Regions from separate parts of the Micromonospora sp. NPDC020750 genome, predicted to be linked through region 3. Evidence: riboswitches for the same ligand, from Rfam matches in the RefSeq annotation. Region 3 holds a riboswitch; each other region holds the start of a gene.

Region 1 (7,508 bases), on a different contig from region 3:
TCGACGAAGCCGCCGGCGAGCGCGTGCAGGACGTTGGTCAGTTCGTCGGTGGTGGCGGTCAGGCGCGGGACGACCTGCTCGGCGGCGAACCGCAGGACGTCGCGCACGACCGGGTCGTCGTGCAGCGCGTCGATCGCGTCGACGGCCCAGCCGGACTTCTCCATCGCCTCGACCAGGGCACGGGCCTGCCCCTCCACGGCGTCGACCGCGGGGACAGGGGCGTCCTCCGCGAGCCCCAGGGCGGCGCGCAGGCCGGGCAGAGCGCGGTTCTGGCCGCCCCACACCTGCGTGGCGCGGAGCACGGCGAGTACGAGGTTGACCCGCGCCTCCCCCGTCGGCGCCTGGCCCAGCACGTGCAGCCCGTCGCGGATCTGGACGTCCTTGATCTCGCACAGCCAGCCGTCGACGTGCAGCAGGAAGTCGTCGAACTCCTCGTCGTCGGGTCGCTCCTCCAGCCCGAGGTCGCGGTGCATCTGCGCGGACTGCATGAGCGTCCAGATCTGCTGGCGGACCGCGGGCAGCTTCGCCGGATCCATGGCCGCGACGTTGGCGTGCTCGTCGAGCAGCTGCTCGAGCTGGGCGATGTCGCCGTAGCTCTCGGCGCGCGCCATCGGCGGCACGAGGTGGTCGACGATCGTGGCGTGCGCGCGGCGTTTGGCCTGGGCGCCCTCGCCGGGGTCGTTGACGAGGAACGGGTAGATCAGCGGCATGCTGCCGATGGCCGCGTCCGTGGCGCACCCGGCCGAGAGCGCGGCGTTCTTGCCCGGCAGCCACTCCATCGAGCCGTGCTTGCCCAGATGCACGACCGCGTCGGCGCCGAAGCCGTGCTCGAGCCAGCGGTACGCCGCCAGGTAGTGGTGCGACGGTGGCATGTCGGGGTCGTGGTAGATCGCGACCGGCTTCTCGCCGAAGCCGCGTGGCGGCTGGATCAGGATGACGACGTTGCCCGCGCGCAGCGTGGCCAGCACGATGTCACCGGCGTCGTCGACGAACAGTGAGCCGGGGGCCTCGCCCCAGGTCTCGACCATGGCGTCACGGAGCTCGTCCGGCAGGTGGGCGGTCCAGCGCAGGTAGTCGTCGCGGCCGATGCGCACGTGCGACCCGCTGAGCTGGGCCTGCGTGAGCCACTCCTCGTCCTGGCCACCGGCCTCGATCAGCGCATGGATGAGCGCGTTGCCGGCCGTCGTGTCGGGGTCCTCCCTCTCGACCGGCGGGAGCGGGTCGAGCCCGGGGATCTCGCCGGGCGCGCCGAGGTCGTAGCCGGCGTCGCGCATCGCGCGCAGCAGCCGGATCGCCGATACGGGCGTGTCGAGGCCGACGGCGTTGCCGATGCGGCTGTGCTTGGTCGGGTAGGCCGACAGGACAAGGGCCACCTTGCGCTCGGCCGGTGGAACGTGTCGGAGCCGCGCGTGGTTCACCGCGATGCCCGCGACGCGGTCGCACCGCTCGGCGTCGGTCTGGTAGCGCGGCAGACCGTCGGCGTCGACCTCCTTGAACGAGAACGGGACGGTGATGAGCCGGCCGTCGAACTCGGGGATGGCGATCTGGGTCGCGGAGTCGAGCGGGGTGACGCCGTCGTCGGATGCTTCCCACTCGGCCTTGCTGGACGTGAGCGCCAGCGCCTGCAGCACCGGGACGTCCAACGCGCGCAGCCGCTCGACGTTCCAGGACTCGTCGTCGCCACCGGCGCCGGCGGTGGCGGGCTTGGAGCCGCCTGCGGCGAGTACGGTGACGATGATCGCGCCGAGCGTGGCGAGCTCGGTGAACAGCTCGTCGGGCGCCGCCCGCAGCGAGGAGACGAAGATCGGCACGCCGACGGCCTTGCCGGTCGCGTCGATCGCGTCGGCGAGCTCGTGCGCGAACGCGTTGTTGCCGCTCACCTCGTGTGCCCTGTAGTACAGCACGCCGATCCGTGGCACATCGCTCCCGGCTGCCTGCCGGCCGACGCCCCACTCGGGCAGAACGGCCGGCGGCTCGAAGCCCTCGCCGGTCAGCAGCACCGTGTCGGAGAGAAAGGCGTGCAGCTGACCCAGGTTCTCCGCGCCTCCCTCGGCGAGGTAGCGGTGTGCCTCGGCGCACACGCCGATCGGCACGGTTGACAGCTCCATGAGTGCGGCGTTCGGCGTCCGCTCCCCGCCGAGGACGACCAGGGGACGCCCGGCCTCGCGCACAAGGGCGGCGACATCCCGCACGTCCTCGGGTGAACCGAGCACGCGCAGCACGACCAGGTCCGCCTCGGCGGTCAGGGCGTCGCGGCGCTCGTCGGTCACCCGGGCAGGGTTGGCCCAGGTGTAGTCCGAGCCGCTGGCACGCGCCGACAACAGGTCGGTGTCCGACGTGGACATGAGAGCGATGCGGGTCATGCTTCTCCTTCGGTGGAGCTGGTCCGGGAGTCGAGGCGCAGGTCGTCGACCGGGCGACCGGCGCAGAGGTGCTCACGGACCAGCCGTGCCGCGTCGCCGGGTCGTACCGGCCCGTACCAGGCGCCGTCGGGGTGGACGACGGCCACGGGGCCGTGGTTGCACGGGAACAGGCACCCGGTCTGCGCCATGAGGACGTCGGAGTCAGTGAGCCGGTGCTCGACGAGCGCGCCGACGAGCGCGCGGTAGGTCTCGTCCGCACCTCGGGCGCTGCAGCGCGGGCCACGGCACAGCAGCAGATGGTGCCGGTACGGCGGGGGCGCGTCCCACGCCGGTGACGACAACGGCGCCTCGCGGCCGGTGATGGTCCGCTCTCCGAACCGGATGACCGGCGGGTTGATCTGCTGGCGGTGCCAGTGGCCGGCGACGCGTCCCACCCACGAGCGGGCGTAGGTCAGGTCGTCGGTGCTCACCGGCTCGAGGCGAACCTCTCGGACGCCGTCGGCGTGCACCAGGTCGAGCACGTGGGTGAGTGTCGGCTCGCCGACCTGCAGGAATGCCAGACGGGCACCGGCGGCCTCGGCCTCCCGGCGCAGCACCGCTGATCGGGCGGCGTCGGGCAGTGCGGTCGCGACGTGGACGAGGACGCTCACGACGTCAGGAGCGGACGAGCCAGTTGGGCAGAACCTGGTGGGAGGATCCGGTCTGGTGCGAGCGAGGATAACGAGCCACGACGGTCTTCCTTCGTCCGGAGGCCTGTGCGCGAGGCCTGGATGGGCAGGTGTCGCAGACGGGGTCTGCGGCCAGCAGGTCTTCGGACTTGGGATCAACCGGACGGAGCGCCTTCCCAGACCGTTGGTCCAGTGGCGTCGTGCTCCGCCCGTCACCCTCACCGCTGCGCGTCAGTCCCGGACTCTCACCGGGTTCCCTGGCTCATGGCTGAGTTTGGCTGGCGTGACGAACGTAGCACCGCCGACCGACGGTGCCCGAGACGGGCTCTGGCACGATGGCGCCGTGACCGAGAGGACCCGCCGTGACCTGTGTCCCGGTCTGCTGCGCCCCTGGATCGCCGACGACGGCGCGCTCGTCCGGGTGCGCGTCCCCGGTGGCGCCGTGACGACCGAGGCGCTCGGCGCACTCGTCCGCGTGGCGGGTGAGCACGGCGACGGCGCGGTCCACCTGACCAGCCGCGCCAACCTCCAGGTGCGCGGCATCGAGCACGACGACGGGTGCCTGCCGGACGCGGTCGTGGACGTGATCATGGCAACCGGGCTCGTGCCGTCGACGTCGCACGAGCGGGTGCGCAACATCTTGGCCTCACCGCTCACCGGACGCCGCGCTGGCCGCGCCGACCTGCGTCCGGTGATCGCTGGCCTCGACGCCCGGCTGTGCGCGGAGCCCCTGCTCGCCGCGCTGGCCGGCCGGTTCCTGTTCGTGCTCGACGACGGCCGCGGCGACCTGGTCGAGCGCGACCTGGACCTCGGTCTCGTGGCGCTCGACGCGAGCACCGCGCAGTTACGCGCCGGGACGTCGTGGGGACCGGTGGTCCCGCTGGACGAGGCCGCTGCGGCGCTGACGACACTCGCCGTGCGGTTCGCCGGGCTCGCCGGTAGCGAACCGAGCTCTCCCTGGCACGTCGAGGAGCTGCCCGGCTCCGGCGCGGCAGTGCTGGGCACCGTGCTCGAGCGTGCCGCGGGGACCCGGGTGAGCACGCCACCACCCCCGCTTGGCAGGATCGCGCAGGACGACGGCCGTGTCGCGCTGCACCTCGCGGTCCCCGACGGCCGGGTGGATGCTCGCTTCATGGACGAGGTCCGCGCCCTCGGTGCGGGCGACCTCGTCGTCACGCCACGGCGCACCCTGCTCGTCCCCGATCTGGAGAATGCATGACTTTCGCCCCACCGACGCGCCGCTACGACTACGTCACCGACGGCGCGGCGATCTACACCGACTCGTTCGCCACCATCCGCGCCGAGGCCGACCTGACGCGCGTCCCGACCGACGCCGAGAAGGTCGCGGTGCGGATGATCCACGCGTGCGGGCAGACCGACCTGACGCGGGACCTGGTGATCCATCCCGGTCTTGTGACGGCGGCCCGGGCGGCGCTCGACGCGGGAGCGCCGATCCTGACGGACGCGCACATGGTCGCCGCCGGCGTCACCCGCGCCCGGCTGCCCCGCGACAACGAGGTCCGCTGCTTCCTGCGCGAGCCCGAGGTCCCGGCGCTCGCCCGCGCGTGGGGCACGACCCGGTCCGCGGCGGCGGTGTCTCTGTGGGCCGAGCACATCGAGGGTGCGGTCGTCGCGTTCGGCAACGCCCCCACGGCCCTGTTCCACCTGCTGGAGATGCTGCGTGACGGCGCACCGCGGCCGGCCGCGATCATCGGCACGCCGGTGGGTTTCATCGGTGCGGCCGAGTCCAAGCAGGCGCTCATCGACCTCGCCGCCGAGGCACCCGGGCTCGACGTGCCGTATCTCGTGGTGACCGGGCGTCGCGGCGGCTCGGCGCTGGCCGCCTCGGCGCTCAACGCCCTGGCCCAGGAGGCGGAGTGAGCGGCCGGCTGTTCGGCGTCGGGGTCGGCCCGGGGGATCCCGAGCTCGTCACGCTGAAGGCCGCCCGGCTGATCGGCGCGGCGGACGTCGTCGCCTACCACCAGGGCGTCGGCAAGCAGTCCAACGCGCGCCGCATCGCCGCCGGCCTGCTCCCGGACGACGTGATCGAGGAGGCGCTCGTCTACCCGGTGACGACGAAGACCACCGACCACCCGGGCGGGTACGCCGGCGCGATGGCGGACTTCTACGCCGAGTGCGGCGAGCGGCTCCGCGCGCACCTGAGGGCGGGCCGCGACGTCGTCGTGCTGGCCGAGGGCGACCCGATGCTCTACGGCTCGTTCATGTACCTGCACGACCGGCTCGCGGACGAGTTCGAGACGCAGGTCGTCGCAGGCGTACCCGCCTTCGCGGCCGCCACGGCCACGACCGCCCTGCCCCTGGTCCGGCAGACCGACGTGCTGACCGTGCTGCCCGGCACGCTTCCCGAGCCGGAGCTGGCCCGGCGCCTCGCCGACACCGACGGCGCCGTGATCATGAAGCTCGGCCGCACGTTCGCCAAGGTCCGCTCGGCGCTCGAACAGGCCGGACGCGTCGAGGGGTCCTGGTACGTCGAGCGGGCGTCGATGGACGCCCAGCGGGTGCTCCCGGTCGCCGACGTGGACCCCGATACGGTGCCGTACTTCTCGATCGTCCTGGTCCCCGGCGACACCCGTCCCGGTGTGGCGCGCTACGACCGCTCGGCGAGTGCGGTCACCGAGCCCGTCGCCGGTGCCGAAGTCGTCGTCGTGGGCCTCGGTCCCGGTCCCGACCAGTGGCTCTCCCCCGAGGCGTCGCAGGTGCTCGCGGAGGTCGGCCACGTCATCGGCTACGGACCGTATGTCCAGCGCGTCCCGCAGCGCCCGGGCCTGGTGCGTCACGCGTCCGGCAACACGGTTGAGGTGGACCGGGCCCGCGAGGCGCTCGAGCTGGCGCTCGCCGGCGAGCGCGTCGCGGTCGTCTCCGGCGGCGACGCGGGCATCTTCGGTATGGCGTCGGCGGTGTTCGAGGCCGCGGAGGACCCGCGCTACGCGGACGTCGCCGTGCGCGTCGTGCCCGGAATCTCTGCCGTCCAAGCGGTCGCGGCGCGTGCCGGCGCCCCCATCGGCGCTGACTTCGCGGTGATGAGCCTGTCGGACCGGCTCAAGCCCTGGGACGTCGTGGTGAAGCGGCTGCGCGCCGTCGCCGAGGCGGACCTCGTGCTCGCCCTCTACAACCCGCGCTCGCGCTCGCGCACCGAGCAGGTCGCGCAGGCCCGAGCAGTGCTGCTGGAGCACAAGTCGCCCGAGACCGTCGTAGTCGTGGGTCGCGACGTCGGCCGCGCCGGGGAGAGCCTCACCGTGACGACGCTGGGCGAGCTCGACCCCGAGACCATCGACATGAAGTGCCTGCTGCTCGTCGGCGCCTCGTCGACGCGCGTCACGGCGGCCGGCCGTGTCTGGAGCCCGCGCTTCGTCGCCTAGTCAGCCGCGGGCGCGACGTTCGCGGCTGGCGGCGTACAGGAACGACTCACCGCCGCGGACGTCGGGAGCCAACGCGGGGCCGACCAGGATGACCGCGGCCTGGCGCAGGCCCGCGGCCTCGACCTGGTCGCCGATGTCGGCCAGCGTGCCGCGCAGGACGAGCTGATCCGGCTGCGTCGCCTTGGACACGACGACGACCGGGCACCCGTCGCCGTAGTGCTCGGCCAGTTCGGCGGCCAGCTCGCGGCTGCGGGTGATGGCCAGGTGCAGGGCCAGGGTCGCGCCGGTCGCGGCGAACGCGGCGAGCTGCTCCCCCGGCGGCATGACCGTGGAACGGGCCTGAGCGCGGGTGAGCACGACCGACTGGGCGAGCTCGGGGACGGTCAGCTCGGCGCCGACGATCGCCGCGGCAGCCGCGTAGGCGGGCACACCGGGCGTGACGTCCCACGGGACCTGCGCCGCGTCGAGCCGGCGCGCCTGCTCATGTACCGCCGAGTACAGCGACGGGTCGCCCGAGCACAGCCGCACGACCTCCAGCCCGTCGGCGTGCGCCTGCACCAGGTGGGCGGTGATCTCGTCCAGGTCGAGGTGCTGGGTGTCGACCAGCCGGGCGTCGTCGCGGCAGTGGCCGAGCACGTCGGCGTCGAGGTAGGTGCCCGCATACAGGCACACGTCCGCAACCTCGAGCAGGCGCACCGCGCGCAGCGTGAGCAGGTCGGCGGCACCGGGTCCGGCCCCGACGAAATGGACGGTCATGACTCTCCCTTGGTGACGGTCCACTGGCTGACGGCACGCGCGGGCGTCCAGCCGGTGAAGCTGCCGAGCGGCTCGGCGCGTTCGACGTGCAGGCGGACGAGCTCGCCGCCACGGCGACGGTACTGCTCGAGCAGCACCGCCTCGGTCTCGGCCGTGACGCCGTGTACGACGAGTCGGCCACCGGTGCCGAGCGCGTCCCAGCACGCTTCGAGCACGCCGGGGACGGTCGCTCCCCCGCCGACGAACACCGCGTCAGGGCGCTCGAGACCGGCCAGGGCGTCGGGTGCTGAGCCCTCGACGAGACGCAGGCCGGGAACGCCGAGCGTGGCGGCGTTGCGACG
Region 2 (7,508 bases), on a different contig from region 3:
GTCCTCGGCGAACTGGACCTCGCACTCGACGGCCTCGGTGAGCATCAGGCGTACCTGGTCTGCGAGGTCGTCGTCGAACAGGTCCGGTTCCTCGTGGCGGACGGTGTCGACCACGTCGAAGGCGAAGGCCATGTGCATGGACTCGTCGCGGAACACCCAGTTGGTGCCGGATGCCAGGCCGTGCAGCAGTCCCCGGGAGCGCAGGAAGTAGACGTAGGCGAAGGCCCCGTAGAAGAACAGCCCCTCGATGCAGGCGGCGAAGCAGATCAGGTTGAGCAGGAACACCCGCCGGTCCTGCTTCGAGCGCAGCTCCCGCAGGTCCTGGAGGGAGTCGATCCAGCGGAAGCAGAATTCGGCCTTACGCCGGATCGAGGGGATGTTCTCGATGGCGTCGAACGCGGCGAACCGCTCGGCCTCGTCGGGCACGTACGTGTCGAGGAGGTTCAGGTAGAACTGGACGTGCACGGCCTCCTCGAACAGTTGCCGCGACAGGTAGAGCCGGCCCTCCGGCGAGTTCACGTGCTGGTAGAGGTTCAGCACCAGGTTGTTGGCGACGATGGTGTCGCCGGTGGCGAAGAACGCGACGAGGCGGCTCACCAGGTGCCGCTCCGCCGGGGAGAGCCGGTCGAGGTCGGCGAGGTCGGCGTGCAGGTCGACCTCCTCCACGGTCCAGGTGTTGCGGATGGCGTCGCGGAACCGGTCGAAGAAGTGCGGGTAGCGCATCGGACGGAGGGTGAGGTCCATCCCCGGGTCGAGCAGCATGTGTGTGGTCCTCGGGTCGGTGGCGGTGGCGTCGGTCGGGGCGGTCACTGGCAGGCTTCGCACGACTCGGGGTTCTCCAGGGAGCAGGCCACCGCCTCGTCGACGGTCACCGCCGCCGCGACGACACCGACGGCGCTGACGGCATTGACCGGGCCGGCGGGGCTGACCGGGCCGGCGGGTGCGACCGTGGCCTGCTGGATCCGGGTGGCGGGGCGGGACCGCAGGTAGTAGGTGCTCTTCAACCCGGCCTTCCAGGCGTACAGGTACATCGAGGAGAGCTTGCCGATCGTCGGAGCGGCGAGGAACAGGTTCAGCGACTGTGACTGGTCGATGAACGGGGCGCGGGCGGCGGCCAGGTCGATCAGCGCCCGCTGCGGCAACTCCCAGGCCGTACGGAACAGCTGCCGGACCTCCGCCGGCAGTTCCGTGATGCCCTGCACCGATCCCTCGGCGCGCTTGATCGCCGAGCGGACCTGGTCGGTCCACAGGCCGCGGGCCTTCAGTTCGCGTACGAGAGCGGTGTTGACCTGGAGGAACTCCCCGGACAGGGTCTCGCGCTTGAACAGGTTGGACACCTGCGGCTCGATGCACTCGTAGCAGCCGGCGATGGAGGCGATGGTGGCGGTCGGGGCGATCGCCACCAGCAGCGAGTTGCGCAGGCCGTGCGCGGCGACGCGCTCCCGCAGCGCCCCCCAGCGCTGCGCCTGGCTGCCCGTCACGCCCCACAGGTCCGGCTGGAGCTGGCCGCGTGCCGCCCGGGTCTCGGCGAAGGCCGGGTGGGCGCCGAAGCGTTCCGCCAGGTCGGCCGACGTCTCCAGGGCGGTCAGGTACAGCTCCTCGCTGATCCGGGTGGACAGCTCCCGGGCTTCCGGGGAGTCGAACGGCAGCCGCAGGGCGAAGAACACGTCCTGCAGGCCCATCAGGCCGAGGCCGACCGGCCGCCAGCGGGGGTTGCTCGCCGCGGCCTGCGGGGTCGGGTAGTAGTTGATGTCGATGACCCGGTCGAGGAACGTTACGGCGGTGCGGACGGTGGCGCGCAGCCGTTCCCAGTCGATGCCGCCGTCGGTGAGGTGGGCGGCGAGGTTTACCGAGCCGAGGTTGCACACGGCGGTCTCGGCGTCGCTGGACACCTCGATGATCTCGGTGCACAGGTTGGACAGGTGCACCACGTTGCCCGGCTCGGCGGTCTGGTTGCACAGCCGGTTCGCGGCGTCCTTGAACGTCATCCACCCGTTGCCGGTCTGCGCGAGGGTCCGCATCATCCGCCCGTACAGCTCCCGCGCCGGCACCTGCCGCACGTACCGGCCCTGCGCCTCGGCCGCCCGGTACGCCGCGTCGAACTCGTCCCCCCACAGGTCCGGCAGTTCCGGCACCACGTCCGGGTCGAACAGCGACCACATCCCGTCGGCCTCCACCCGGCGCATGAACTCGTCCGGGACCCAGTTGGCCAGGTTCAGGTTGTGGGTGCGCCGGGCGTCCTCACCGGTGTTGTCCCGCAGTTGCAGGAACTCCTCGATGTCCGGATGCCACGGCTCCAGGTAGACGCAGGCCGCGCCCTTGCGCCGGCCGCCCTGGTTGACCGCCGCCACCGAGGCGTCCAGCGTCCGCAGCCACGGCACGATCCCGTTGGACTGCCCGTTGGTGCCCCGGATCAGCGCACCCCGCGACCGGACCCGGGAGAACGCGATGCCGATGCCGCCGGCGAACTTCGACAGGTTCGCCACCTGCGCGTACCGCTGGTAGATCGAGTCCAGTTCGTCGCGCGGGGAGTCGACCAGGTAGCAGGAGGACATCTGGGTGTGCCGGGTGCCGGAGTTGAACAACGTCGGCGAACTCGGCAGGTACGCCAGGCTCGACATCAACCGGTAGAACTCGATCACCTCGTCCGGGGCGTGGGACAGGCCGCACGCCACCCGCAGCAACCAGTACTGCGGGGTCTCCACCACCAGCCGGCTCGTCGGGTGCCGCAGCAGGTACCGGTCGTGGACCGTGCGCAGCCCGAAGTACTCGAACCGCAGGTCACCGTGGGGGTCGACGGCGTCATCGAGCTGGGTGGCGTTGGCGGCGACGAACGCGGCGGTGCCGTCGCCGATGAGGCCCTCGACGTGTCCCCGTCGGATCGCCTCGCTGAACGACCCGATGCCCTGCCTGCGGACCTCCTTGTCGATGTAGCCGCCCAGCAGGCGGGCGGCCAGCCGCGAGTACTGCGGCTCCTCACCGATCATCTCGGCTGCGGTCTGGATGGACAGCCGGTCCAGCTCGGCGGTCGTCGCGCCGTCGTACAGGCCGCTGATCGTCCGTGTCGCCACCCGCAACGGGTCGACGTCGGCGAGGCCGACCGTCCACCGCTCGACCGCTCCGACGATCCTGTTGACATCGACCGATTCGGTGCCGCCGTCGCGCTTACGCACGCGCATCTGCGTCCGCCGCGGGCCCGGTAGGGCTGCCTCGTCGGCCACCATGCCATCGGCCGGGACAACCTCGGTGACTGCCACCACTCACTCCTCGCGGGCTCGGGACCTGATGGCCTTCGGACGCGTGGAGACAGACACCGGCGGACGTCACGCCGGCGGGGCGCGGGTCAGGTGGCGTCGGCCGTCCCACGCGGCCTCGGACCGCCGCCCACCCCGGTATGGGTGCGCGGCGCGCTGGCAGGTCTTCGGACTCGCGGGCGCGACCGGGCTCGCCGGTCTTCTACTGGCCGTCGCTTCCCAGGCCGCTGGCGGCCCAGTGCTGATGACGGCGGTCGTTCCCACTCACCGCTGCGGGGCAGTCCCGGATTTCCACCGGGTTCCCTCTTGCCTCGACCGCCCCGGATGAGCGGCCGAACCAGCTACGGTCGACACCATATATAGGGACTACGGCGTTGTCACACCCCACATGTCGAGTCCGGGCGTGTCGGCGGCCACGGCGGTGAAGCCTCGTCGATTCCTTCGCCGCACCGATCCGATCCGATTGGCGGAGCGGGTCTGGAGCCAAGGGCGGCGGGCCCGGCCGGTAGGGCCGGAACGGATGTCGATCGGTCGGGTTTCCGACGAGCCTCAGTGCACATTGGACCGTGACCTCCTACGGTGACTTCCGGCACGCCAGGGGATGGACGTCGCCGGGAATCGACCCGGCGACGCGATTCAGGCGTTTTACAGGGGGTTGTCTCGATGCACGTTCGGAGCCGCGCCATCGCGGGTCTGGTCGCCGGGGCTGTGCTGTTGACAGGCCAACCGGCGGCCGCGGGCACTGTGCAGGGCAGTGCCGCCGACGAGGTCGCGAGCGCCAGCGCTCGCGCCGCCACGAGAACGATCGGCGGCGATGCGACGCGCACGGCCGTCCGCACGGCCGCGGCACTGTCGGTGCCGGGACACACCGGGCTGGTTCCCAGCACGCCGCGCAATGACGTACCGCGGATCACCGACGGCGAGATCACCGACATCGAGGTGATCGGCAACCGGGTCTTCATCGCCGGCTCCTTCACCGCGATCGCCAACGTCGGGGGGACGCCGGTGGCGCAGCCGTCGCTGGCTTCCTACAACATCGACACGGGCCTGGTCGACACCGGCTTCCAGCCGACGTTCGACGGATCCGTCGAGGCCGTCGAGGCCTCGCCGGACGGCTCGTCGCTCTATGTCGCCGGCTCGTTCAACACGGTCGGTGGCCTGACGAAGCGCAAGATCGTACGGCTCGACCCGGTCACCGGCGCTCCGATCGCGGCGTTCACCGCGCAGGGGAACGGGCGCGCGACCGCTCTGGCCGTGAGCAGCACCGCGGTGTACGTGGGCGGCCAGTTCACGAAGGTGAACAGCGTGAACCGCACCGGGCTGGTCGCGCTCAACCCGACGACGGGGGCGGTCGACAGCGGATTCAACCTGCCCCTGTCCGGCGGCATCGGCGTCGGCGGCATGCTCACCGTGCAGCAGCTCAAGCTGACGCACAACGGCAGCAGGCTGCTGGTCGTGCACACCGGTCGCCAGATCGCCGGCCAGGACCGCTACGGCGTCGGTCTCGTCGACACCGCCACCAAGGCCCTCCTGCCGTGGCGCACCCGCCTGTGGGAGGACAACCTCTCCTTCGTCGGCGGCATCCAGCGGGTCTTCGCCGGTGACGTCGCGCCGGACGACTCCTACTTCGTCGTCACCAGCGGTTCGGGAGGCGACCGCCCGCCGATCAACGACACGGCGATCGCGTTCCCGGTGACCGGCGCCGACCACGTCGCGCCGATCTGGGTGTCGCGTCACTTCGACAGCATCTACTCGGTCGCCATCACCGAGACGGCCGTGTACGTCGGCGGCCACTTCAGTTGGCAGGAATCGCCGACCTCCAACGTCCCGTGGCCCGGCCTGGACAACGTCGGGTACGGCACGGGCCAGGGCCTGAGCGGCTACGGTCTCGGCGACCAGGTGGTCCGCCGTGACCACCTCGGCGCGCTCGACCCGGCCACGGGCACGGCGATCGAGTGGAACCCGGGTTCCAGCTCGTACGAGGGGGAGAAGGCGATGCTGGCCACCCCGCGCGGCCTCTTCGTCGGTGGCGACGGCAACACCAAGGGCGGCCTGCCGGCGGGGCGGGTCGGGTTCTTCGACCTCACCCAGGCACCCGCGCCCTCGCCGGTCGACACGACGATCGTCACCCCCATCGAGGGGACGGTCAAGCAGGCCAACGCGCCGTTCGCGCTCGGCGGGCAGGCGACCGCTCCGGCCGGCGTCACCAAGGTCGGGATCGAGATCCAGAACCGGGGTTCCAAGAAGTACCTGCAGGACGACCTCACGACGTGGGGCGCCGCCAACAGCATCAACGCGACAGTCGCAGCGGTGAACACCGCCTCGACCTCGTGGTCCCTCACCGTGTCGCTGCCCGTCGGCGAATACCAGGTCCAGGCGAAGACGTTCGGTAACAACGGCCAGAGCGATGCCTCGAAGGCCGTCAAGAAGATCGAGACCTTCAGCTTCGACGACCTGCCGCCGACCACGAAGATCACCTCGCCGCCCGCCGGCCTGGTCGCCGCCCAGAGCTTCGTCGCGACCGGCACCGCCAGCGACGACAAGGGCGTCAGCGCGATGACGTACTCGTTCCGCAGGTCGGACAACCAGTACCTTCAGGACGACGGGACGGCCGCACCGGTCTACAACACCTTCCGGGGCGAGCCGGACGTCATCGGCGCGTTGTCGACCACCTGGCAGGTCGAGGTGGCCCTCCCCACCGAGGGCGAGTGGAAGATGACGGCCACCGCCATCGACAACGCCGGTCAGGGTGACCTGCGCGGCGACACCCGGGACTGGATCATCTCGGCGACCGGCGTCGCGCCGTCGGTGGCCGTCAGCACCCCCACGCCGATGACGCCGCCCACCGCCGCCGCGCCGGTCACCGTCGCGCCGGGCGGCTCGATCACGTTCTCGGGGACCGCCAGCGACGACGGCACCCTGAAGTCGGTCGAGATCTACCTGCGCAACAACACCACGCGCGAGGCGTTGGCGGCCGACGGCACGTGGGGCGCCGACTCGATCGCGGCGTACCACCGGGTCTCACCGATCAACCTGAACGCCCCGTCGTACAACTGGTCCTACACCACCGTGCCGCTCACGCCCGGCGTGTACGACTTCCGGGTGCGGGCCACCGACAACCTGGGCCTGAGCACGGCGACCGCCAACCTGGGCCGGCTCACCGTCACCGCCCAGGTGCCCGGTGACGCCTTCCCGAACGGCCTGTTGAACTTCACCGGCGTCGACCAGAATGTCGACCAGTTGCACCTCAACCTGGCCGGCAGCGCGACCGACAACAACGGCGTGCAGAGCGTGCGGGTGGCGCTGCGCGACCTCGACACCGGCCGGTACGTGCAGCCGAACGGCACCATGGCGGCGAACTTCGCCACGGTGAACGCCACCCTCGCCTCGCCCGGCGCGACGAGCACCACGTTCGCCCTGTCGATCGACCTGCCGACCAAGGGCGAGTACAGCGTCGAGGCGTGGGCCGTCGACACGGCGGGCCAGCAGGACGGTTCGACCTCCGGCGCCACCGCTCGGTACCTCGTGTATCCGGGCGATCTCGACCCACGGCTGGAGCCGAGCCTCACCCCGCAGGACGGCGAGGTCTACACGGACTCGAGGATCGTGGTCACCGGACGTGCCGTGGACGATGTCGGGATGCTTCGGGTGGACGTCCAGATCGTCAACGGCGCCGGCCAGGGGATGAACGCCTCCGGCGTGTTCAGCACGCCGTCCGTCCCGGGCAACTTCCCGTGGATCTCGGTCTTCCTCACCAGCCCGGGATCCCCGGGGTCGAACTTCGCGTACACGTCACCGGTGATCCCGGCGGGTGCCTACACCGTCTCGGTCAGGGGAACCGACAACTACGGTCAGCTGCAACAGCCGCCGAAGACCGTCCCCGTGACCGTCAGCTGAGTCGATCGGCCGCAGACCGATCTGCTTCGGGAAGGGCTCCTGCCCCCACAGCAGATCGGTCTGCGGCCCCGTACCGTCGACGCGCTCCAGGTCGGGCCGCCACGGCCGGGCCGGCTGTCGTCGTCAGATCTTGATACACACGGAAACAATAATTATCAACCCACGACAAAAAGACCTCCATCAATCGATAGATGCATTTCCACCAATCGCCATCAGGTCAACCTCGCAGTACGATCCCGAAAACCGACCAGACCATTCCATCGGCGTCACGAGCGCGATGGAACGGCCGGAGCAGAGGGATGGCGCAAAGATGAGACTCCGCCACAGGACGATCTTCACCCGCACCCGTCGACCCGG
Region 3 (7,508 bases):
GGCCAGGAACCGGCCCACCGGCCGCCCGTCCACCCGCCGCACCAGCTCGCCCACCAGGTGCCCGTACGTCCAGGCGTGCTCGCCCGCGACCGACCCCGGCTCCCACTGCGGCTCGGCGGCGGCCAGGTCGGCGCAGAGCAGGTCCCAGTCGGCGACCGCCCCGGCCGGGCGGGGCACCGGAAACGCCGGCAGCCCGGCGGTGTGGCTGAGCACCTGCCGGACGGTCGCCGGGGCGCGGAACCCCGGCCAGTGGTCGGCGACTGGGTCGTCGAGGTCGATCCGGCCCCGGTCGACCAGCGCCAGCAGGCACAGCGCGGCCACCGGCTTGCCGACCGAGTACACGTTGACCAGGGTGTCCGGCGCCCACTGCCGACCCGGCCGGCCGGCGCCGGCGACGAGGTCGACGACCGGCCGGCCGTCGTACCAGACGGCGAGACCGGCCCCCGTCTCCCGGCCGGCGGAGAACAGGTCGTGGAAGCAGTCCCGGACCGGGCCGAAGCGTGGGCGCATCCGGCCACGGTAGGGGAGACGCGCGGGCACCGACATGGCGACACGGTGCGGTGCGGTGGCGCGGTGCGGAATGCTGGCGGCATGGTGGAAGCGGAACTGGTGGACGTGGTCGTGGTCGGGCTCGGCGTCGGCGGCGAGGAGGTGGCCGGGCGCCTCGCCGAGGCGGGCCTCGACGTCGTCGGCATCGAGCGGAGCCTGGTCGGCGGGGAGTGCCCGTACTGGGGGTGCATCCCGAGCAAGATGATGATCCGGGCGGCGAACGCGGTCGCCGAGGCCCGGCGGGTCAACGAGTTCGCCGGCACGGCCCAGGTCCAGCCGGACTGGGCGCCGGTGGCGAAGCGGATCCGCGCGGAGGCCACCGACACCTGGGACGACCGGGTTGCGGTGGAACGGTTCACCGGCAAGGGCGGCCGGTTCGTGCGCGGCAGCGGCCGGCTCGACGGCCCCGGCCGGGTACGCGTCGGCGACCAGGTCTTCCAGGCCCGGCACGGGATCGTGCTCGGCACCGGCACCCGGCCCTCCGTGCCGCCGATCGCCGGGCTCGCCGACACCCCGTACTGGACGAACCACCAGGCAGTCGAGGTCGAGGAGCTGCCCGGGTCGCTGCTCGTGCTCGGCGGCGGCGCGATCGGGCTGGAGCTGGCCCAGGTCTTCGCCCGGTTCGGGGTGGCGGTGACGGTGATCGAGGCGGCGGACCGGGTGCTCGCCGTCGAGGAGCCCGAGGCGTCCGAGGTGGCCGCCGCCGCGCTGCGCGCGGACGGGGTGCGGATCTCCACCGGGGTGAAGGCCGAGCGGGTCGACCACGACGGGCGGGCGTTCACCCTGAGCGCGGCCGGCGGCGTCGAGTTCACCGCCGAGAAGCTGCTGGTGGTGACCGGCCGGCGGGCGCACCTCGACGAGTTGGGGCTGGACGGCGTCGGGGTGGACCCGTCCCAGCGGTACCTCGCCGTCGACGACCGGATGCGCGCCGCCGAGGGCCTCTGGGCGGTCGGCGACCTGACCGGCGAGGGCGCGTTCACCCACATCGCCATGTACCAGGCGGCCATCGTGGTCGCCGACGTGCTCGACCACGCCCGGCGGGCGCGGTCCGGCCCGGACGCCAGCGGCACCGCCAGCGCGGTCGGCGGCGCGGCGAGCACGGCGGGGGCGGGGATCGCCGGTGGCGTGCCGCACGCCGACTACCGGGCGCTGCCCCGGGTCACCTTCACCGACCCCGAGGTGGGCGCGGTCGGGCTGACCGAGCGGCAGGCCCGCGAGCGCGGCATCAACGTGCAGGTCGGCGTGAGCCAGCTCGGCTCGTCCACCCGGGGCTGGATCCACCGGGCCGACGGACTGATCAAGCTGGTCGCCGACGCCGACCGGGGCGTCCTGGTCGGCGCGACCTCGGTCGGCCCGGCCGGCGGCGAGGTGCTGTCGGGCCTGGTGGTGGCGGTACACGCGGCGGTCCCGTTGACCCAGCTCCGGAACATGATCTACGCGTATCCGACGTTCCACCGCGCCATCGAGGACGCCCTGCGCAAGCTGAGGTAGCGCCGCCGCTGGTTCTCGGATCGTCCGACGCGCACGGCGTCGTGCCGGTGCGGTGCGGACGATCAGGGAGACGCGGGTGCGCCGTGCCGGCCGGAGCCCGCGGCGAAGCGGGCCGCGCCCGCCGCCGCGTCGGCCGCCAGCGACTCCGCGCCGTGGGCCAGCTCGACCGCGAAGGCCTCCGGCTCGGTCAGGTTGGCGCCGGCCAGCACCGCCGCCCGGTCGTTGCGCAGGCAGGTCTGCGGGTGGCGGGCGATCCCGGCGGCCAGCCGCTCGGCCTCCACCCGGGCCTCACCCGGCGCGACCAGCCGGTTCACCAGACCCATCGCGTACGCCTCCTCGGCCGGCACCGGTCGGCCGGTGAGGATCAGGTCCATCGCCCGGCTCTCGCCGATCAGCCTGGGCAGCCGGAAGGTCCCCCCGTCGACCAGCGGCACCCCCCAGCGCCGGCAGAAGACCCCGAGCACCGCGTCGGACTCGGCCACCCGCAGGTCGCACCAGAGGGCCAGTTCCAGCCCGCCGGCCACGGCGTACCCGGAGATCGCCGCGATCACCGGCTTGGACAGTCGCATCCGCGTCGGGCCCATCGGACTGTCGCCGTCGGGCTCGACCCGGTTGCCGCCGGGGGTGCCGATCGCCTTCAGGTCCGCGCCGGCGCAGAACGTCCCGCCCGCCCCCCAGAGCACGGCCACCGCCGCCTCCGAATCGGCATCGAAGGCGCGGAACGCGTCGGCCAGGGCCCGGGCGGTCGACCCGTCGACGGCGTTGCGGGCCGACGGCCGGTCCAGGATCACCGTGGTTATGGCCCCGGCGCTTTCGATCCGTACCCCCATCGGCGTCCCTCCTGGTCGGGCGGCTCGACCCTCGGCCGCGGGCCGCCGGGCCGGCGGTGCGGGCCGAGGTGGCCGGCGGGCCGGCCCTCGGGGTGGTGGTGGACACCCCGACATCGACCGTAGCGGCCCGTCCGCCCCGACGGCGCACGGGCGGAGCCGGGCCGGCCGGCACCGGGCGCGGCGCTACCATCGGCGGCGGCACGATCATGTGAGGTGCCCCGCGCCTGCGGGGAGAATCGGGAAGCCGGTGGGAATCCGGCACGGGCCCGCCGCGGTGACCGGGGAGCCGCCGTCCACGCGCGTCACGCGCAGCCACTGGCCGCACGGCTGGGAAGGCGGACGGTCGGGCGTCGATCCGGGAGTCCGAAGACCGGCCTCGCGTCGGGTGCCCACCACAGCGGTGGGCCGAGCGCAGCGGGAGCCTGCCTGTGGACATCTACGACACCATCCACCGCCGCCGGGACGTCCGGGCCGAGTTCACCGGAGAGCCGGTGCCGGCGGACACCCTGCACCGGATCCTCGACGCGGCGCACGCCGCGCCCAGCGTCGGCTACTCGCAGCCGTGGGACTTCGTCCTGGTCCGGGACGCCGGGATCCGCCGCCGGTTCCACGAGCACGTCCAGGCCGAACGGGACACGTTCGCTGCCACCCTCGACGGCGAGGCGGCCGAGCGGTTCGCCCGGATCAAGATCGACGGAGTGCTGGAGTCGACCCTGTCGATCGTGGTCACCTACGACCCGGCGCGGGGCGGCCCGGCCGTCCTCGGGCGGCACGCCATCGCCGACGCCGGGCTCTACTCGGTCTGCCTGGCCATCCAGAACCTGTGGCTCGCCGCCACCGCCGAAGGGCTCGGCGTCGGTTGGGTCTCCTTCTACCGGGAACCGTTCCTGGCCGGGCTGCTCGGTATCCCGGACGGCATCCGGCCGGTGGCGTGGCTCTGCCTCGGGCCAGTCACCCACCTGGCGACCGTGCCGGACCTGGAACGGCACGGGTGGCGGCGGAAGCGTCCCCTCGCCGAGGCGGTGCACCACGACCGTTGGGCGGCGACCGACCGGCGAACGGCTGATTCATGAACCTCGATTGCTGAGATAGCGTGGCATTCACCCTCAGTCCTCAACCCGCTACGTTCGGGAGGATCTTCATGCGTGCCACCGTCAGGGTCCTGCTCGCCTCCGTCCTCACCACCCTCGGCCTGACCGCCGCCGTAGCCACCCCGGCCCTGGCCAGCGCCCCCGCGCCCTTCTGCGAGTCCGGCGCGTCGCAGTTCTACTGCGACGCCACCAGCACCGGCACGACGACCTGGACGGTCACCTGGTACTCCGGCAGCGTCGGGACCTTCACGAGCGCCGGACCGACGCTCTTCGCCAGCTGCCCCTTCTCCAACATCGGCCTGCAGGTGCGGGTCAGCTACAGCTACTTCGACGGCAGCGTGACCCAGTACAGCGACACCGGTAGGTTCATCTGCCGCAGCGGCCCCTGGCAGTAGTCGCCGGGTCCCGCGCCGCCGGGCGGTCGGTGGCGCGGGACCCCACCGTCGGCACCCGGGGCGGTGACGTGCGGGTCGGCGACGGTGTCGGCCGCGTCCCCGGACGGCCGGCCGACACGCACGGCGACAAGCTCGTCACCGCCGACCGGTTTGCGACCGCTCCTGCCGGGAAGTCGGACGGGATGCGGGCACTCTTGACGAGAATCGAACAGAATCCGGCGCTGGACCGGGTCGGGGACCGGTTGCAGCGCGCCGTCCAGGCCACCATCCGCCCGCAGCGGGTGCGCGACCTGCTGCACGGCGTCTTCCTCGGGCATCCGCTGCACCCGGCGCTGGTGCAGGTGCCGGTGGGCGCCTGGATCAGCGCCGCCGTGCTGGACCTCATGCCCGGTCAGCGTCGGGCGGCCACCACGCTGGTCGGGCTGGGCACGGTCGGCGCCCTCCCGGCGGCGGTCGCGGGGCTGAACGACTGGGCGGCCCTCACCCGGGACCAGCGCCGGGTCGGCCTGGTGCACGCCGCCTCCAACACCGTCGGCCTGGCCCTGTACGCCGGCTCGCTGGCCGCCCGGCTGCGTGGGCGGCACGGGACCGGGCGGGCGCTGGCGTACCTCGGGCTGACCGCGGCGAGCGCGGGGGCCTACCTCGGGGGGCACCTGGCGTACAAGCAGGGGGCCCAGGTCAACCAGAGCGTGTCCGAGCTGAACCGGATCAGTGACGGCTGGCACCCGCTCGCGGACATGGCCATGCTGCCGCAGCGGAAGCTGGTCACCCGCGAGGTGGACGACGTTTCGGTCATCCTCTACCGGCACGGCGACGAGGTCACCGTGATGCTGGAGCACTGCCCGCACCAGGGCGGTCCGCTCGGCGAGGGCGAGGTCACCGAGATCGACGGGCACGCCTGCGTGGTCTGCCCGTGGCACGGCAGCGCCTTCCGGCTCAACGGGGGCGAGGTCATGCACGGGCCGTCCGGGAACGACCAGCAGATCCTGCCGACCCGGGTGGTCGACGGGGTGTTGCAGGCCCGACTGCCCTGAGCTTTCCGCTCCCGCCACCCCGCTCCCGCCACCCCGCTCCCGCCACCCCGCTCCCGCCACCCCGCTCCCGCCACCCCGCTCCCGCCACCCCGCCGGGCCCGCCCTGCGCGCACTTTCACGGAATGTGTGGCATCGGCGCGCGCCATGGCCACACATTCCGTGAAAGTGCGCGCAGGGGAGGCGGGGTGGGGGCGGCCGGCGTCAGTTCCGGCGGTGCCGGCCGGAGACCAGGGCCCGCGCGCCGGCGGCGGCCCGGGCGATGCCCGGCCGGCGGCGCAGCCCGAGGACCGCGCCGATCTGTGCCCCGACGATGCTGGCCACGGCGAGCACCGCCGAGACCGCGAGCGGACGGTTCACCTGGTCCTCCTCGCTCGCCCGGGACGCCCCAGCGGCCATCGCCGGCTGCGGCCCGGAGGGCGGCTGGGCCACCTGCTGGCTGCCGCGGGTCGACTCGGCCGACGGTTGGGTGGCCGACGGCGCGGGCGCCGGGCGGGTGGCCGGCGGCGTCGCCGCCGGGGTCGCCGGAGCTTCGGCAGCCGGCGGGGTGGCCGGGGTCGCCGGCGGGGGAGTGACCGCGCCGCCGGGGGCGGGGGCCGTGGGCCGGACCACCAGCCGGCCGGTGGCGTGCGTACGGGCCCCGGCGTCGCCCGCGCCGTCGGGCAGCCTGATGAGCTGCCCCGGGCGGATCCGGTCGGGGTCGTGCAGCCCGTTCAGCTTCGCCACGTCCCGGTACCGGTCGAAGTCGTCGAGGTAGCGCTCGGCGACCTCGCCCAGGTAATCGCCCTTCGCCACCTGGTACACCGTCGGCTCCACCGGCTCGGGTAGCTGGGCCGCCGTGGTGACCACGACCGGCGGCGCCGTCCGCGCGCCGACCGGAAGTGTCGCGCTGACCGGCCGGGCCATCGGGGCCGCCGCGGCGACGGCCGGCTGCGCCACCGTCGGGTACGGGCCGGCCAGCACCGTCGCCGCGCTGGCCGCCGCCGGGCTCGCCGCGATGATCAGGGCCACCGAGCCGACCAGCGCCGCCGCGGCCCGCTGCTGCCGGCTGATTCCGGGCAGCCGGGGTGCCGGTCGGCGCAGCGACTGCGCGCCCAACTCCACGAGCACCGAGAAGGCGAAGGTGGCCCAGCCGAACCAGCCGACCAGGGCCAGCGCCCGCAGGAACAGTTGGCCGTCGTCCCGGCTGGTCAGCGTGACGCCGATCTCGGCGAGGGTGGGTACCTGGTCGGGGAGCGGGTTGCCGGCGAACGCGATCAGCGCCACCGGCCCCCCGACCAGCACCGCGATCAGCACGACCAGCGCGCCGAACCCGGTGAGGACCTGTCCGGTCCGCCGTGCGGCGGAGCGACCCGGTGCGGCCATGGCGTTCCTTCCCTTCCTACGGGTCCTCGGTGAGGGCCCGCGCGGTGGCCTCACCGGAGACGGTGACGGTGTTGCCGAAGCCGAAGAAGCCGAGCATGTACCGGTCGTAGGTGACCGTGACGTGCACCCGGATGAGGGTCTCCCCGCCGACGACCGGGAACTCGACGGAGGAGGCGGTCACGTCCGCCGCGGCGAGGTAGCTGTTCACCGCAGCCCTGGCGGCCACCTGGTCGATCACCTTGGGCCCGCCCTCGATGGCCTTCGCCCGGTCGATGGCCTGGCCGCCGGTCCGGGCCGCCTCCGCGGCCAGGTTGTCGGCCCGCTGCATGGACCGCAGCTGACCGGCGCCGTCGAAGGCCAGCCCGATGATCGCGAGGACGCCGATCATCCCCGCCGCGAGGAACAGGCTGACCCTGCCGTCGTCGCCGCGGAGCCGGCCGGCGGTCACGACCTGCTCCGGTAGCGGTCCAGCGGTGAGGTGAAGGCGGCCGAGATCGTCCGGTTGGTCGGCATCGCCGGCAGCAGCGACAGGTCGATGTCGGCGAAGGAGACCGTGCAGGCCACCCACACGGTGACGGCGGCGGGCTCGCCGGGATCGCTGGCGAAGGCCTCGTCGAAGCTGACCGCATCGCCGTCGACCGAGCCGCTGAAGGTGAGCGTCGGCTGGCCGGCGCAGTTCGCCCGCTGCCAGTCGAGCTGGTTGCTCGCGGCGGCCAGGGCCTGCTGCCGGGCGGTGGCGGCGTCCCGGGAGATGGA

What was found. A riboswitch is a leader RNA that binds a small molecule or an ion and turns the genes downstream of it on or off. The one in region 3 is predicted to bind cobalamin.
Region 1: another riboswitch for cobalamin. It lies ahead of ACH4T9_RS24865 ((2Fe-2S) ferredoxin domain-containing protein); the one in region 3 lies ahead of bluB (5,6-dimethylbenzimidazole synthase).
Region 2: another riboswitch for cobalamin. It lies ahead of ACH4T9_RS00795 (ribonucleoside-diphosphate reductase subunit alpha); the one in region 3 lies ahead of bluB (5,6-dimethylbenzimidazole synthase).

What each region holds. Positions count from the first base shown of each region.
Region 1 covers NZ_JBIRTH010000008.1:364,081-371,588, forward strand. The annotation lists gene cobN (cobaltochelatase subunit CobN) at 1-2,363, opposite strand, end outside; gene ACH4T9_RS24865 ((2Fe-2S) ferredoxin domain-containing protein) at 2,360-3,013, opposite strand; cobalamin riboswitch at 3,148-3,329, opposite strand; gene ACH4T9_RS24870 (sulfite reductase subunit beta) at 3,375-4,250, shown strand; gene ACH4T9_RS24875 (precorrin-8X methylmutase) at 4,247-4,912, shown strand; gene ACH4T9_RS24880 (precorrin-2 C(20)-methyltransferase) at 4,909-6,411, shown strand; gene cobM (precorrin-4 C(11)-methyltransferase) at 6,412-7,167, opposite strand; gene cbiE (precorrin-6y C5,15-methyltransferase (decarboxylating) subunit CbiE) at 7,164-7,508, opposite strand, start outside.
Region 2 covers NZ_JBIRTH010000001.1:157,458-164,965, reverse strand. The annotation lists gene ACH4T9_RS00800 (ribonucleotide-diphosphate reductase subunit beta) at 1-762, opposite strand, end outside; gene ACH4T9_RS00795 (ribonucleoside-diphosphate reductase subunit alpha) at 807-3,224, opposite strand; cobalamin riboswitch at 3,395-3,611, opposite strand; gene ACH4T9_RS00790 (hypothetical protein) at 3,834-7,151, shown strand; gene ACH4T9_RS00785 (S8 family serine peptidase) at 7,462-7,508, shown strand, end outside.
Region 3 covers NZ_JBIRTH010000007.1:219,942-227,449, reverse strand. The annotation lists gene ACH4T9_RS22440 (serine hydrolase domain-containing protein) at 1-510, opposite strand, end outside; gene ACH4T9_RS22435 (dihydrolipoyl dehydrogenase family protein) at 595-2,040, shown strand; gene ACH4T9_RS22430 (crotonase/enoyl-CoA hydratase family protein) at 2,103-2,870, opposite strand; cobalamin riboswitch at 3,065-3,264, shown strand; gene bluB (5,6-dimethylbenzimidazole synthase) at 3,299-3,943, shown strand; gene ACH4T9_RS22420 (hypothetical protein) at 4,012-4,356, shown strand; gene ACH4T9_RS22415 (DUF2231 domain-containing protein) at 4,539-5,390, shown strand; gene ACH4T9_RS22410 (LysM peptidoglycan-binding domain-containing protein) at 5,592-6,752, opposite strand; gene ACH4T9_RS22405 (hypothetical protein) at 6,769-7,200, opposite strand; gene ACH4T9_RS22400 (TadE/TadG family type IV pilus assembly protein) at 7,197-7,508, opposite strand, start outside.